Regions from separate parts of the Paenibacillus sp. FSL L8-0502 genome, predicted to be linked through region 1. Evidence: riboswitches for the same ligand, from Rfam matches in the RefSeq annotation. Region 1 holds a riboswitch; each other region holds the start of a gene.
The links. A riboswitch is a leader RNA that binds a small molecule or an ion and turns the genes downstream of it on or off. The one in region 1 is predicted to bind cyclic di-AMP.

Region 1 (3,423 bases):
ACCCGGCGGGACGTCAGGAAGTCAATGAAGCTTTGGCAGAAGACTTATTTTATGCACTGGGTACAGAGCCCACAATCACTGTAGGGAGTGGCGTTGTGATCTATGAGCCGGAGCAGCATCGTATCTATGTACTGATTGGGGACGAGGAGCTTACGTCAGTCCCTTTGATTTGAGGTCCGTCTTATGGATTTATCAACGGGGCCGTGGTAATATGTACACCAATATATCGTAGTTTTGGCCGTATTTAAGCGGTCGAAAGGCTTCCGTATAAACGGGGAGGAGTTCGTAACATGCCTTTTACACAAGAAGAGATTGAAGCACATCTGGAGAAACTGGAGGGCTGGGAGCTGGAGGAAGGACGTTGGATCGTTCGGAAATATAATTTTTCCAGTTTTATGAAAGGGATTGCATTCGTGGATGAAGTTGCCGCTATATCTGAAGCATTCAATCATCATCCATTTATTACGATTGATTACAAGACCGTGACTCTGCGTTTGACCTCTTGGGACGATGGCGGTATTATGGCCGTGGATATTAAGGAAGCCCAACAATATAATGAAGCTTTTGAAAAAATGCGTAGCAGTCATTGAGCTTGTAATGATCTGTCGTATGATGATAAAAGCGCCTTCGCTATACAACATCGTGGTTGTATGCCGAAGGCGCTTTTATCATAGAACCTGGGTTGGGTGGTCTGGACGATATACCATACAATAAAACGGTTTTTTGCCATCGGGAGTCTGGCGTTCATAGGTATCTGTAAGCTCAAATCCAGCCGCCTTGTAGGCCCGAATAGCGCGCCCATTCCAAGTGAGCACCTCTAGATCAATTTCATTCTTCGGGTTGCGTCGTTGGGCTTCCTCTGCAATGGCACGGACAAAATCTGATCCTTTGCCATGTCCGCATCTGTCAGGGTGCATTCCAAGACCTAGCCGGGTCACACCGATCATAGGAAAATATTGAGCAAATCCTGTCAGCTTGTTCTCTTCATCCAGTACGGCAACATATTGCTCTTGGCGAAGCGTGGGACTCCCAAATTCGACTTCAAGCGCCTTCATTTGTTCCCAGGGGAGCCAACCGTATATGTTATAAGGTGGATCATAGCGCCACTCACAGATTGCAGCCGCTTGATGCTCGTCCATCGGTACGATCCGATAGTTGGATATTGAGGCCGGCATGTGTTCCATCCTCCTTTTACACAGGTACTTCAATCATTAACAACAGATTGTAGACAAGTTGCAGGGGAATGGCAAGCGTGTTTATTTCATACCTAAGTCGGGTATACATTCAATAAGAAGGAATTACTGCTCATATGCTCCCCCAGCGGTGACGGTAAAACCGACGATGTTCGCTAAAATTGAAACCTTTTGAGGTGTCAGTTCGTCAGTAAAGATAATCATTGCTGATGTTGTGGACATAAAAAACCGCAATTCGATTCCGGCCAGAATCAAATTGCGGCTAGGGTTAGCTTGCTGTGCGTTAGTTATTCTACGTTATCGTCATCAGGAATATCTGAAGCTACAGAATGGTAAGCGTCTGTGCTCATAATTCTTTTTGCACCGACATAGCGGTTAGCGTAATAATTTTCGTTCAGTGAGCTAACTACTACACCACGTGAAGTCGAGGAGTGGGCAAATTTCCCTTCACCTACGAAGATACCTACATGGGAAATGCCTCTTCCTGTGGTGTTGAAGAACACCAGGTCCCCAGGCCTCATTTCATCGCGGGATACAGAAGATCCCATTTTGAATTGTGATCCAGATTGATGCGGAAGTTTAATTCCCAGTTTGTTGAATACATACATTGTGAAGCCGGAGCAATCGAATCCCTCGAGTGTAGTGCCTCCGCTTCTGTAGTTCGTTCCTTTGGCATCTTGGATGACCTGGTCCATCTTGGAGTCTGCAAATGCACTGCCGCCACCGAATGTAAAAGATGTAAAGGCAATGGCAAGACTCATAGCTGCGATCGTTAGCTTCTTCTTCAAAAAAAATATACCCCTTCCAATGCCTGCGAGGTTAGCTTAAGGATTCGGTAGAAGGTTCCCCTATGACCACTCTGTTGCGAGATCAATTCACCCAAACTGGTTCCCCCGCTTCCTAGGTGCCAGGAATTAGGCTTTACTTAAGATGTGCACCTTGGAGAGCAGTATTCACAATAACGATATTTTTGAGATAAAGGTTACAATAAAGATTACAAAGTTGTTACTATCAGTTCACTGCGATTATTGTAACAAAGTCGGCTGGCTTTGGCAAATGTTTCATTGCAAAAAGTTACAAAAAAAATCTGCTCCTAATGTCCCAGGAACAGATCTTGTTAACAGTATTCAGTTATGTGCCGTTTGCGCGGTTATGCATAAAGTTTTTTCGACAGACGGAAATGAAGTGATTAACATAAAGGAAGGGCTTAGCTTCTACTGGAGATATCGGTATGCCATAGTCTGTACTGCGAACTGATATGCCACAGCCTGACCAGACTAGTAACAAAATGATACGATTGTTGGAGAATGAGCGCGAGCATGCCAGTCCAAATCATCGCCACGGTGCCAAATAGACCGAAGACCAGCAGCACACAAGCACCGAGCAAAAGGGATATACCGACAGCTGGGAGAAGCTGGCGAAAGAAGGCGAGCAGGGACGATAGTATGGCGTGACCACCGACAGTGCCTAGTTGCATATACAGGATGCACTGCCGAATGAACCATCCGTATGCCATCCATCCCATGGCATAGGGCAACAAGTGCAGCAGGTAAGAGGGAGATTGAAGCGTACCTGCTACAATAGGGTAGAGTCTCGGTACTACCCAAAAGGCGGGAATCAGCAGCAGTCCCAACTCGATGATGTAATACAACAGCGACGACATGCCATGGCGTTTCATACCTTTGAAAAAGGACAGGCTTTGCGGCTCAGTCGCATCGGTATGCAGGCTTTGATATATTCCGGCTCTAATGAAGGGAGTGATCAGTATGCGTAGTACAGTCGCCCCTAGTAGTATCCACAAATACACATGTACTTCCCGGCTGTCCATCAGAGCAATCTGGCTCTCCATCCAAAACAAGGTCTGTCCCAGCTCGTTTTGACCCTGATCAGGATAACGGAGCAGTAGCGGGATAACGGCAGATTGTACCAGCCGATAGAGAAACACCCCCCACAGTAATCGATACAGAAACAAAATGATAACGATATAAAATCGTATGCGCACCAGCGCCCAGCCCTCTTTTATAACAGTCCGCATCTATAGACACCTCACCATGACAGACTTCCAAGCAGTGTCTCCAACAGCTTGGTTACACTTATACTCCAACGGGTTTGTTGCTTTTCGTCCAATTCGGCTTTTAGGGTATTGTTAATATGCTTGTTCTCCAGTGCAATGGTATATAGGGGATCAAGGGTTACATAGGAAACGGGAGAAGTACTTTTGATCCGAAAA
Region 2 (3,423 bases), 1.4 Mb from region 1:
GAAAAATTAGAAACAATACCATCATGGAGCTAAAAATAATCCAGCCCTGCTTACGATTACGGGCAAACAATCCAAAGGTATACGGCAACGAAGCCGGCATTACCCACATTGCCAAAATTTCCAGCACGTTCGTCCAAGGACCTGGATTTTCAAAAGGATGCGCAGAGTTAGCCCCCGCATAACCGCCCCCGTTCGTCCCCAAATGCTTGATGGACTCCAGAGAAGCAATAGGTCCCATAGAAATTTGCTGTTGTGTTCCGCTCAGCGTCGTAAGATCCGCCGTAGGCTGCAGCGTCTGCGGTACCTTCAATCCAACCAGCACCAGCGTAAGCACAAAGGCCAGCGGCAGGAAAATCCTTATAATGGCTTTAATAAAATCTTGAAAGAAATTGCCCATCCCTTCACCGCGCCGCGTCAATCCTCTCATAAAAGCCGCAGCAACCGCAAAACCGGAAGCAGCCGAAGTGAACATCATCATCGTGACGAACGCCATCTGTGTCAGATACGTAAGCGCGCTTTCTCCGCTATAATGTTGGAGATTCGTATTCGTCATAAAGCTGATTACCGTATTAAAAGCTAGTGATGCTTCCATATTACTGTTTCCAGCCGGATTACCGGGAAGCATTCCCTGTAAACGCAACAGCAAGTAGCTGATTGCCACAAGCACGGCGTTCGTAGCAATGAAACTCATAACATACGTAGTCCAACGCATGCTCTCCACTTTCTTCAAGCCTACTACCTTATAAATCAGCTTTTCTGTTCTGCCAAAAATCCGATCCGTCCGATTCGGTTCATTCGAGAATACATGATACATATATGTCCCCATTGGCTTTACCAAGAGCAGCAATATAACGATCACAATTCCAATTTGAAGCAGCTCCATCCTCTATTCCTCCTTCAAAATGCTCCTGCGTTTGGAACAACAGACCCGATTCAGACCATCTATGAAGTGCACACGTTTGCGAAAACCTGCTACCAATGATGCTTTAATGCTCAGATCTGTTGTTCCCGCCCGCTCTATCCCTACAAGTGACTAGAACTTTTCAGGGTTCAGGAGTGCGTAGATTAAATACATAAACACAATAGCCGTAAGCCCGAGTATAACGATCATCCTCTTCGTCCTCCTTTAGAGGTCTGCGCATCACACCAGCGTACAAACAGCAGTATCACTCCATAACTCACAGCCATGACGAGCAGCATGTATATATCCATCATGTTTATACCCTCCGTATCGATCCTCAGATCGTCATTCTTATTCCATCATAAAATCATAAAACAACTATGTCATAAGTGCTTATCCGTTCAGCAGAAAACCCACCTCTCCGTTCAATGTGTAGATCACATGGTCCGCTCCCAATCCCCGATAAATTCCTTGTGGATTACAGCCGTGTGTAATAACATAGATCGATTCCGATGTTAGTGGTCGACATATTTGCAGGAAACGGCAAGTCAGATTCAAGCTGTTCTCGAACAAATACACACTACCAATTTCTTTTTTTGGAAAATTCCATTTTCCCGCTTGCATGGTATTGATGCGGACAATGTGCTCCACACCCATTTTTTTGAGCTGTCGTTCCTCCTGGGCGCTATTCGTGAGAACTGCAAACGCCAATTTTTTGAAAATAAGCAATTTCACAAAACTTCTGCCCGCTTCATTCGGTGCAGTGACAATAATTAACCGACCTTCCATCAGTAGCTCCTCTCCCGGTATAAAAAGACAACAAAAAGAAGCCGAAGGAAAAAGGCTTTCCTCCGGCTTCTGACATATCCATGATAAAATAAACCATGGCTGCACACGGCGGTTTGTTGCCTCTCCCTGTACGCTTACGAGGTTAGCTGTCGGATTCGGACGTGAGAGTCGCCCTATTTCTGGCACTTGACCGGAAAATTCACCCCATGAGACACACGGCTTCCGAAGCCGTACAGTCTCGATTGGTTCCCCCGTTTTTGCAACTGCAAAATTCAGCGCTATAGACATTTCGTTGTTGCTTCATTCAAGTTAATTTGAAATTACGTCTTGAATCATACACCCGCGCATGGAAGACTGTAAAGCTCAACTGCAGGGTTATAAATCGGGCTTTAGAGCATAGAAGATTAATAATAACGCTTACAATGCAACTATGCTTCTCACATCTCCTTTAATCTCTGTTTTTCATCCCTTTTTGAAAATGACAAGCATGTCAATATTGGCGTAGGGTAAAGCGTTATTGGCCTTTTTTTGTAAAAAGAGAAGAAAATACGCTATATGTACCAGCTAAACACCGATTGAACCCGCTTTTATAAGAAGAAACACCTTAATTCGCTCCATTTGCGGTGCGATTTACTGTTTTGAGCAAAATACGATTTTACAGCGCCTGAAGGCTTTATACAGCTTTTCCAGGCTTGCAACCCTTCTTTAAATTGTCTAAAATTTAATTGCTGAATATTGAATGAGGAGAGATGCTATGACCGTTTATGAATATGATGCGCAAACCCTGCAAGGGAAACAAATTCCGTTATCCACATTTGAAGGGAACGTTCTGCTTATCGTGAACACTGCCAGCAAATGTGGGTTAACCCCCCAATACAAAGCGCTACAAGAGCTATATGACCAGTATCATGAACAGGGGCTCGAAATTTTGGGATTTCCCAGCAACCAGTTTGCCAAACAAGAGCCAGGTTCCAGTGAGGAGATCTCCGAGTTTTGCCAGATCAATTATGGTGTCACCTTTCCGATGTTCGCCAAGACAGATGTCAATGGCGATCAAGCACACCCCTTATTTCGCTACCTGACCCAAACAGCTCCGGGGGTATTAGGGTCCAAAGCGATCAAATGGAATTTTACTAAATTCTTAATTACAAGAGAAGGTAACGTATTTAAGCGCTATGCACCGCAAACCACTCCAGATAAGCTGGCGGGAGATATAGAGAAGCTTTTGCAGCAAAACTGACATTCTTCATTATCACAGTTAATAAACGACCTGTTGCAACCGTGGCTTCCGTGGCTAAAGAATATAACGAAAAATACTTAACAAAAAAAAGCATCCTTTCACGTAAACCGTGTCAGGATGCTTTTTTAACTAGGTCTTGCATATAATGCGGTCGAGAGGACTCGAACCTCCACGGGCGTACGCCCACTACCCCCTCAAGATAGCGTGTCTGCCATTCCACCACGACCGCAAATCATAATGTATTGAGGCAACAGATTTATTATACTCTCTCATCAACTATTTGTAAACAAAAATATTATAATTATTTTAACTTACATATTTGAGCGCGATAATATACCGTCCTGCATAAAGATAACCGCTTGCTGAACTATGCATTAATGTTGCCCTTTACGGATTATCAGAACCACCTAGCACTTAACTAAGTAATTAATTTGACAAAATAGCGTATTTACGATTGTAAAAACACGTATAAAAGTGTATCATAGTTTCAGAT
Region 3 (3,423 bases), 1.4 Mb from region 1:
TTTACCCTTTTTCGGCCCCAGTGCATAAGCTAGCGTGAGTGGCCCCAGTCTACCTGCAAACATCGTCAGGGTAATCACCAGCTTGCCTATGACTGTCAAATCAGGTGTAAGCCCCATCGACAGCCCCACCGTACCAAACGCAGATACCGTCTCGAACAAGATCATCAGAAAATGATGATCTTCGGTTGCCGACAAAATCATCGTCACCCCGATCACGAACAGCAACCCCAGCAGTGTAATGGTCAAAGCCTTGTAAATTCGTCCCTGCGCAAGTCGGTACTTGAACAGTACAATATCTTCCCGCCCCCGCAGCATCGAAATCACCGCTCCAATGAGCAGGGCGAATGTTGTGGTCTTAATCCCGCCTCCAGTAGAGCCAGGAGAAGCCCCGATAAACATGAGTATGATGATAAAAAACTGCGTAGCCTGCCGCAAGCCTGCAATGTCCAAGGTATTGGCACCTGCGGTACGGGGAGTAACGGACTGGAATAAAGATCCCAATAGCTTACCACCCCAATCAAGCGAGCCGAGAGTCTTCGGATTCGTAAACTCAAATACAAAAATCACGAGCGTGCCGACTACAATCATAGCGCCCGTCATGCTGAGTACCACCTTGGTATGCAAGGACAGTCTCTTGCGCTTGCGATATTCTGCCAGGTCTGACATCACTACAAAACCAATGCCGCCTAAAATAATCAAAAACATGGCTGTAAAATTAACAATCGGATCATATACATAACCTGTCAAGCTGCGAAATTCACCGAATAAATCAAAACCAGCATTGTTAAACATGGAGATGGCATGCCAGATTCCAAAATAAATCGCCCTGCCTACGGGCATATCAAAGGACCAGCGAACCGAGAATATCGTAGCGCATACGCCTTCAATAACCAGTGAGTACAGTAATACCTTACGGATTAACCCGACAATTCCCTCTACAGAAGTCTGATTCATCGCTTCCTGCAAAATGAGACGCTCCCGCAGGGAAATCCGACGCTTGAACACCAGTGCAATCAAGGTAGCCATGGTCATAAAGCCTAGGCCGCCGATCTGAATGAGCGCCACGATAACAACTTGACCAAAGGTTGTAAAAAAGGTCCCCGTATCCTTTACGACAAGCCCTGTAACACAGGTCGCGGAAGCGGCAGTAAACAAAGCGTCTATAAACGCAAGTGGCTTTCCTGTTGTATTGGAGATCGGCAGCATTAACAATAAACTACCTATTAGAATGATAATGGCAAAGCCCGCAACGAATATCTGCGGTGGAGAAAGCCGGAGCCAGCTTGCATTGGGATTCATCTATTCATCACTTCTCTCCTAATCCTTAAAACTATAAAAACAGTGATTTAATACGGTGTAAGCTCGCTACGCGTTCCATTTGATCTTCCGATCGTCGTTGCCCCTGAATTTTTTGATTTTTCCAAACCTTAGTTAACTATAATTAGCATTCCCTGAATACAGGAAGAATGCATGTCAAGCACTACTCGGCCCCCTATGCTATTGGCGGGCAGTAGCGAAGGGGGCAGAATTGTTCTGAAGAAGCGAAGCGTTTGCCTTTATCTCCGGATTTTAACCATTAAAGGGGATATACAATCAAAAAATCCGGGGATAACAGCAATCGGAAGAATAATCTGCACCCGCAGCGGTCTATCTAACCAATCCAAACACTTTTATACGCACAAAAAAAGACACCGGAAAACCGAGTGCCTGACTTGGTTCCTGCTCATAGCCTACGAGGTTAGCTGACGGATTCGGGCAGCACAGTATGCCCTATTTACACTTCCGATCCACCAGTGATCGGCTGTAAAATTCACCCCAGTAACATGGTTCCCCCGTTTTCCCATAGAAATTCGGCTCAACTGTATATCATTACCTATGTATTTTATAGGCATTGCCTCAAGATTATAATCCTTCTATATCCAGATCACAAAACCGATTTCGTCGAAAAAACGTGAAATTGGCTTTATTTTGCGAATGGGCATCGTTTAATCGCAGCTTATCTTATTTTATTGGAACTTTAAAGTGCTTTCACTCTATTTTCATGAATATCGCTGGTCTGTTGGCGGGAACCTGTGCAGTATGATATCTTTAATGGATGTTCTTATTTACAGATTAAGGAGGAAACTTATGAATCCTATCGGGAAACCGGTCGTGCTCACGGCCAACTTCAAAAAATTAGGCTTGCTGGGCGGGATTGGCCTGATTTGCTTTTTTATCTTTCAATTGCTTATTCCCTCGCTTAGCAATCCAAGTCCAGAATCAGTAATGAATGCAAAGGTCATCAGCAAACAAGAAGCGGTTATACACGCATTGGACTTCGCCCGCTCCGAGCTGGGATATACTGAATCACAGCCAGAGAAGCCTCTGGTGACCTATCAGGCCGAAACAGATTTGTACGGTTATTTATCTAGAGAAAAACTGCTTCAACAGTACGACCGTACATGGAAGAAAAATTACCCTTACGAAACCTTTCGGGTCGATCTGCCTGAATCCTCAGCGAAGAGCAAGCTGCAAATTCATGTAGATTTATCCACTGGGAAGGTCGTTAGTTTTAAACGGATCACCTCCAGCACCAATTACACGCAGGCTGATATTTCTACGGATGAACAAGCACGTAACAGGCTTGTACGTGTGGCTGAGGACGGCATGACGCTTGAAGCCAAGGAGCAGGCGGCCGCTGTATGGGTGAAGCGCTTTGGCTTTAAGCCGGCGGATTTAAAGCTCGCGACCACTGAACAAGAAGGCGGATTAAAGTATACCATAGACGATAAAAAAATCGGCGCCTCGGTACTTACACTGGCTTTTACTTTTGAAAACGGTGATGTTCGCTCCTTCACTCAAAGCTTTTCGGCCCCGTCGTCCTATACCGATTATATCGAAAAGCAAACATTTTGGGCGAATTGGATGACCTATGCGGGTTATGCCCTGTTTAGCTTTGCGCTGGGTGTACTTGCCATTGTGTATGCATCACTCACCCGACGACATACTTCATTTGTACGCGGCATTGTTCTATCCGTTATATACTTTATTGCTAGTATAGCTGGGACCATGAACATGCTGCCTTTATTGCAAGCAGAAGCAGGCGGTAAGGGCATGCTTATATTTCTTATGGTTTTCCAGATTGGTGTTACCTTCGTCATGGCTGTAGCGCTCTACTTCTCCTTGGTCGGCGGTGACGGACTTATGCGTCAGGTTGGACTGAATGCATGGCCACGTGCGAAAGAGCCGGGCTACGGGCTGTATGTGCTTCGCAGTATGTATGTTGGCTACTTGTGGGCCTTTATTTTGCTCGGGGTACAATCCATTTTATTCTTTATACTGGAGCGCACATTTAATACATTCTCCACAACAGATGCCACGCAATCCCCTTACAATATGGCTTATCCATGGCTACTGCCGATTATGGCCTGGATGGCAGGTATT
Region 4 (3,423 bases), 100 kb from region 1:
ACAGTGGAGGAATTAGTGTCAATAACGACCCAAAATGCCTTGGAACGATTTGACATTCAATAAAAAAGCGAAGAAATCGATCAAAATAAAGAGATAGACGAAGCTAATCATGAATTTGTTGCAGGAAACTCGAGAATATTACAATATTTTAACCGAATATTTTGAAAAATGTACTTGAAACCTGCTTTACAACATGCATAGAAACAGGATATCATCTTTTCAGTGAATTGTTGTTTGAATGTAAACATCAACAAGTCATTTCATGAACCAGTCTCGCTGAGTCCCTTTTACAGGGAACGGGGGAACCGATATGGCTTACAGTACGTCCGGCGTATGTGCAAGAAGGGAACGTCCCTTCCGCCAGCCGGCTCGACCTAATTTCTTTTCCCGGATGGGATTGAACAGGTGGAGGAGCCGTATTTCGATTTCTTTCTGGGTCTTCGGGGTGAATGTGAAGGCGACCGCCATGAGCGGTTGACCCAAGCTAGGGCGACTCTCTACGTCCGAACCCGACAGCTAACCCCGTAAGCGTAACAAGAGAGAAGCCATCTCGTGCATGAGTTTTCCCGCATATTCACACATGCCGGAAGCCACGAAAGAGCTCTCTAGTCTCTTTCTTTGGCTTTTTTTGTTGTGAATAAAAGAAAATCTGTCATCATACTGTGGTTAAACAGGGGAGGACAGCATGCCGCGAAGACGGGTACATGGTGCAGGACAGTCGCAGTTTGGGCTTGTCTTGTAGAAAATCTGTTATAGTCACGTCAAATCTCAACTATGTCTTACTCCAGACGGCGGGCTATGTAAGGAGGACGGAGGAAATGGGCATTTTCCAAAAAGAGGAGACCCATGAGTCACGCTCATCCAGCATGTCTTACGTATTGCGTTGGAAGCAAGAGAATGTGCGCCAGGCTGCTTTGGTTGCTATTTTTCTAATCGCGCTAACGATTATGATTTCAATTCTGATGTACACGCAATCTAAAAAACAAGTCTTTTTTGTCATTGATGGCAAGGCATCTGCGGTAGAAACCCGGGAATCCAAGCTTCAAGATTTGCTGAGCGAGCATTCCATTTCACTTCAGCCGCATGATACAATTTCTATGCCGCTAAATGGAGCAGTACAGGATGGGGACCGCGTAGTCATTAAACGTGCCAATCAAGTTAAAGTATCTTCAGGCAATGAGACGAAAAAGCTGTACACAACAGAAAATACAGTAGAAGGTGCCATTCGTACCTCGGGCTATAAATTATCGTCAACGGATAAAGTTTATCCTGCGTTGGATGCCTCTGTTTCGTCTAACATGGACATAAAAATCGTCCGTGTGAAGAAACAGCAGGTCGAACAGAAAAAACAGGTGCCTTATCAGGTCATCAAAACGGCCGATCCGAGTCTTTATAAAGGCGATAATCGGGTCATTCAAAGCGGCAAATCGGGTGTGGTAGTCCAGCACGTTCAAAAGGTATATCATGATGGAAAGTTGGTATCCAAACAGCTGGTTAACAAGGAAGTTGCACAGAACCGTGTGGATAAGGTTATTGCGGTAGGAACGAAGAAAAAGCCGGTCGTTCTTGCTGCTTCCGTCGGTCCCAATGATGCGGTTAAGACAACAACGGTTAGTTCGGGCAGTGCTGTCCGTAAAGCAGGCGTCAATTTTAAATATAGCAAAGTTTTACAAAATGTCTCCATGACGGCGTATTCCTCACAGGAGCCAGGTATCGGTACACGTACTGCATCCGGCACGCGCGTGACGGAAGGCCGCACCATCGCTGTCGATCCGAGTATAATTCCAATCGGCTGGTGGGTGTATATCGAAGGGGTGGGCTTCCGCCGTGCGGAGGATACCGGTGGCGCGATTAAAGGCCACAAAATCGATGTGTATTATGAGAGTTTGAGCCGAGCCAACCAATTTGGTCGTAAGCACGGTAAAACCGTATATGTTATCGGACCGGTAAAGCCTGAAATCAACTAAAACAGGTTGTGTATGTTGAGGGCAATGCGATAGTATTAACAACATAGTTATGCCATGCTAAGAAGAGGATATCCTCTTCTTATTTTGTTTTCAAAAGCAGGGAAAGATAAATATAGCTTGCTGTGTAGCAGTGGAGGGAAATGCAAATGATCAAGGAAGTGATCGTGGTAGAGGGCCGGGATGATACGGTGGCCATTCGCCGCGCTGTTGAAGCGGATACAATAGAAACTGGCGGCTCAGCCATTAATAAAATGACGCTGCGTAAAATTGCATTGGCGCAGGAGCGGCGGGGGGTCATCATTTTAACCGATCCCGATCATGCAGGGGAGCGCATCCGTAAGATTATCGCTTCCAAGGTACCCGGCTGCAAGCAGGCCTTTATACCCGAGGCAGAAGCGACGCGCAAAGGAGATATTGGTGTGGAGAATGCCTCACCGGAAGCGATCAGACACGCTCTCGCACGGGTTCATACGACAGTAGAAGGCGCCGACCCGCTGATTGAGTGGGCGGACCTGATTGATGCTGGACTTATCACCCACCCCAATGCTGCTGCACGCCGTATGGCCTTAGGGAATGTGCTGGGTATTGGTTATTGTAACGGAAAGCAGCTACATAAACGGCTCTCTGTATTTCAGATCAGCCGCGAGGAATTTGCCGGAGCGCTGGCACAAATTGAAAGTGAAGGATTGTGATATTCGTATGACAGGGATTCAAGATATAGCAACACCGCGGCGTACGAAGGAAATTATTCAACGGCACGGTTTTTCGTTCAAAAAGAGTTTGGGACAAAATTTCCTGATTGATCAAAATATTCTCAATAAGATTGTGAATGCTGCCGGATTGGATGAGACGAAGGGCGCACTTGAGATTGGTCCTGGGATTGGCGCTTTGACTGAGAAGCTGGCGCAATCGGCCAAGGTAGTTACCGCTGTCGAGATTGACCAGCGGCTACTGCCAATTCTCGAAGAAGTGTTGGCCCCTTATGAGCATGTGAAGGTACGTCATGGAGACGTGCTGAAGCTGGATTTACGCGAGGTATTTGCAGCTGATTTTGCAGACGTGAGTAAAGTAAGTGTCGTGGCTAATCTGCCGTATTACGTTACTACACCGATTCTGATGAGGCTACTTGAGGACAAGCTCCCTTTGGAGAATATCGTCGTTATGATCCAAAAAGAAGTGGCTGAGCGTATGGCTGCGTCTCCTGGAACGAAGGATTACGGCAGTCTGAGCATTGCAGTACAATATTACAGCGAACCTGAATTAGTCTGTATTGTACCGAATACAGTATTTATTCCCCAGCCAAATGTGGAGTCTGCAGTCATTCGGTTGCGTGTACGGGAAGCCCCTCCGGTGGAAGTGGTGGATGAGAAGCACTTCTTTGAAGTGGTTCATGCTGCTTTTGCCCAGCGTCGTAAAACCATCTCCAATAACTTAAAAAGCCGATTCTTCACCAAAG

Region 2: it holds a riboswitch for cyclic di-AMP, as region 1 does, so the genes downstream of both, NSQ57_RS06705 (hypothetical protein) here and NSQ57_RS00535 (C40 family peptidase) in region 1, are expected to answer to the same signal.
Region 3: it holds a riboswitch for cyclic di-AMP, as region 1 does, so the genes downstream of both, NSQ57_RS19815 (TrkH family potassium uptake protein) here and NSQ57_RS00535 (C40 family peptidase) in region 1, are expected to answer to the same signal.
Region 4: it holds a riboswitch for cyclic di-AMP, as region 1 does, so the genes downstream of both, NSQ57_RS00140 (3D domain-containing protein) here and NSQ57_RS00535 (C40 family peptidase) in region 1, are expected to answer to the same signal.

Annotation. Positions count from the first base shown of each region.
Region 1 is NZ_CP151958.1:134,007-137,429, forward strand. It holds gene NSQ57_RS00520 (hypothetical protein) at 1-173, shown strand, start outside; gene NSQ57_RS00525 (4a-hydroxytetrahydrobiopterin dehydratase) at 291-590, shown strand; gene NSQ57_RS00530 (GNAT family N-acetyltransferase) at 669-1,175, opposite strand; gene NSQ57_RS00535 (C40 family peptidase) at 1,481-1,981, opposite strand; cyclic di-AMP (ydaO/yuaA leader) riboswitch at 1,987-2,124, opposite strand; gene NSQ57_RS00540 (hypothetical protein) at 2,401-3,228, opposite strand; gene NSQ57_RS00545 (M1 family metallopeptidase) at 3,240-3,423, opposite strand, start outside.
Region 2 is NZ_CP151958.1:1,492,770-1,496,192, reverse strand. It holds gene kdpA (potassium-transporting ATPase subunit KdpA) at 1-883, opposite strand, end outside; gene NSQ57_RS06705 (hypothetical protein) at 1,295-1,690, opposite strand; cyclic di-AMP (ydaO/yuaA leader) riboswitch at 1,806-1,978, opposite strand; gene NSQ57_RS06700 (glutathione peroxidase) at 2,445-2,930, shown strand; tRNA gene NSQ57_RS06695 (tRNA-Leu) at 3,077-3,159, opposite strand.
Region 3 is NZ_CP151958.1:4,541,542-4,544,964, forward strand. It holds gene NSQ57_RS19815 (TrkH family potassium uptake protein) at 1-1,299, opposite strand, end outside; cyclic di-AMP (ydaO/yuaA leader) riboswitch at 1,713-1,866, opposite strand; gene NSQ57_RS19820 (type II CAAX endopeptidase family protein) at 2,128-3,423, shown strand, end outside.
Region 4 is NZ_CP151958.1:29,705-33,127, forward strand. It holds gene NSQ57_RS00135 (TatD family hydrolase) at 1-63, shown strand, start outside; cyclic di-AMP (ydaO/yuaA leader) riboswitch at 265-547, shown strand; gene NSQ57_RS00140 (3D domain-containing protein) at 819-1,967, shown strand; gene rnmV (ribonuclease M5) at 2,114-2,659, shown strand; gene rsmA (16S rRNA (adenine(1518)-N(6)/adenine(1519)-N(6))-dimethyltransferase RsmA) at 2,667-3,423, shown strand, end outside.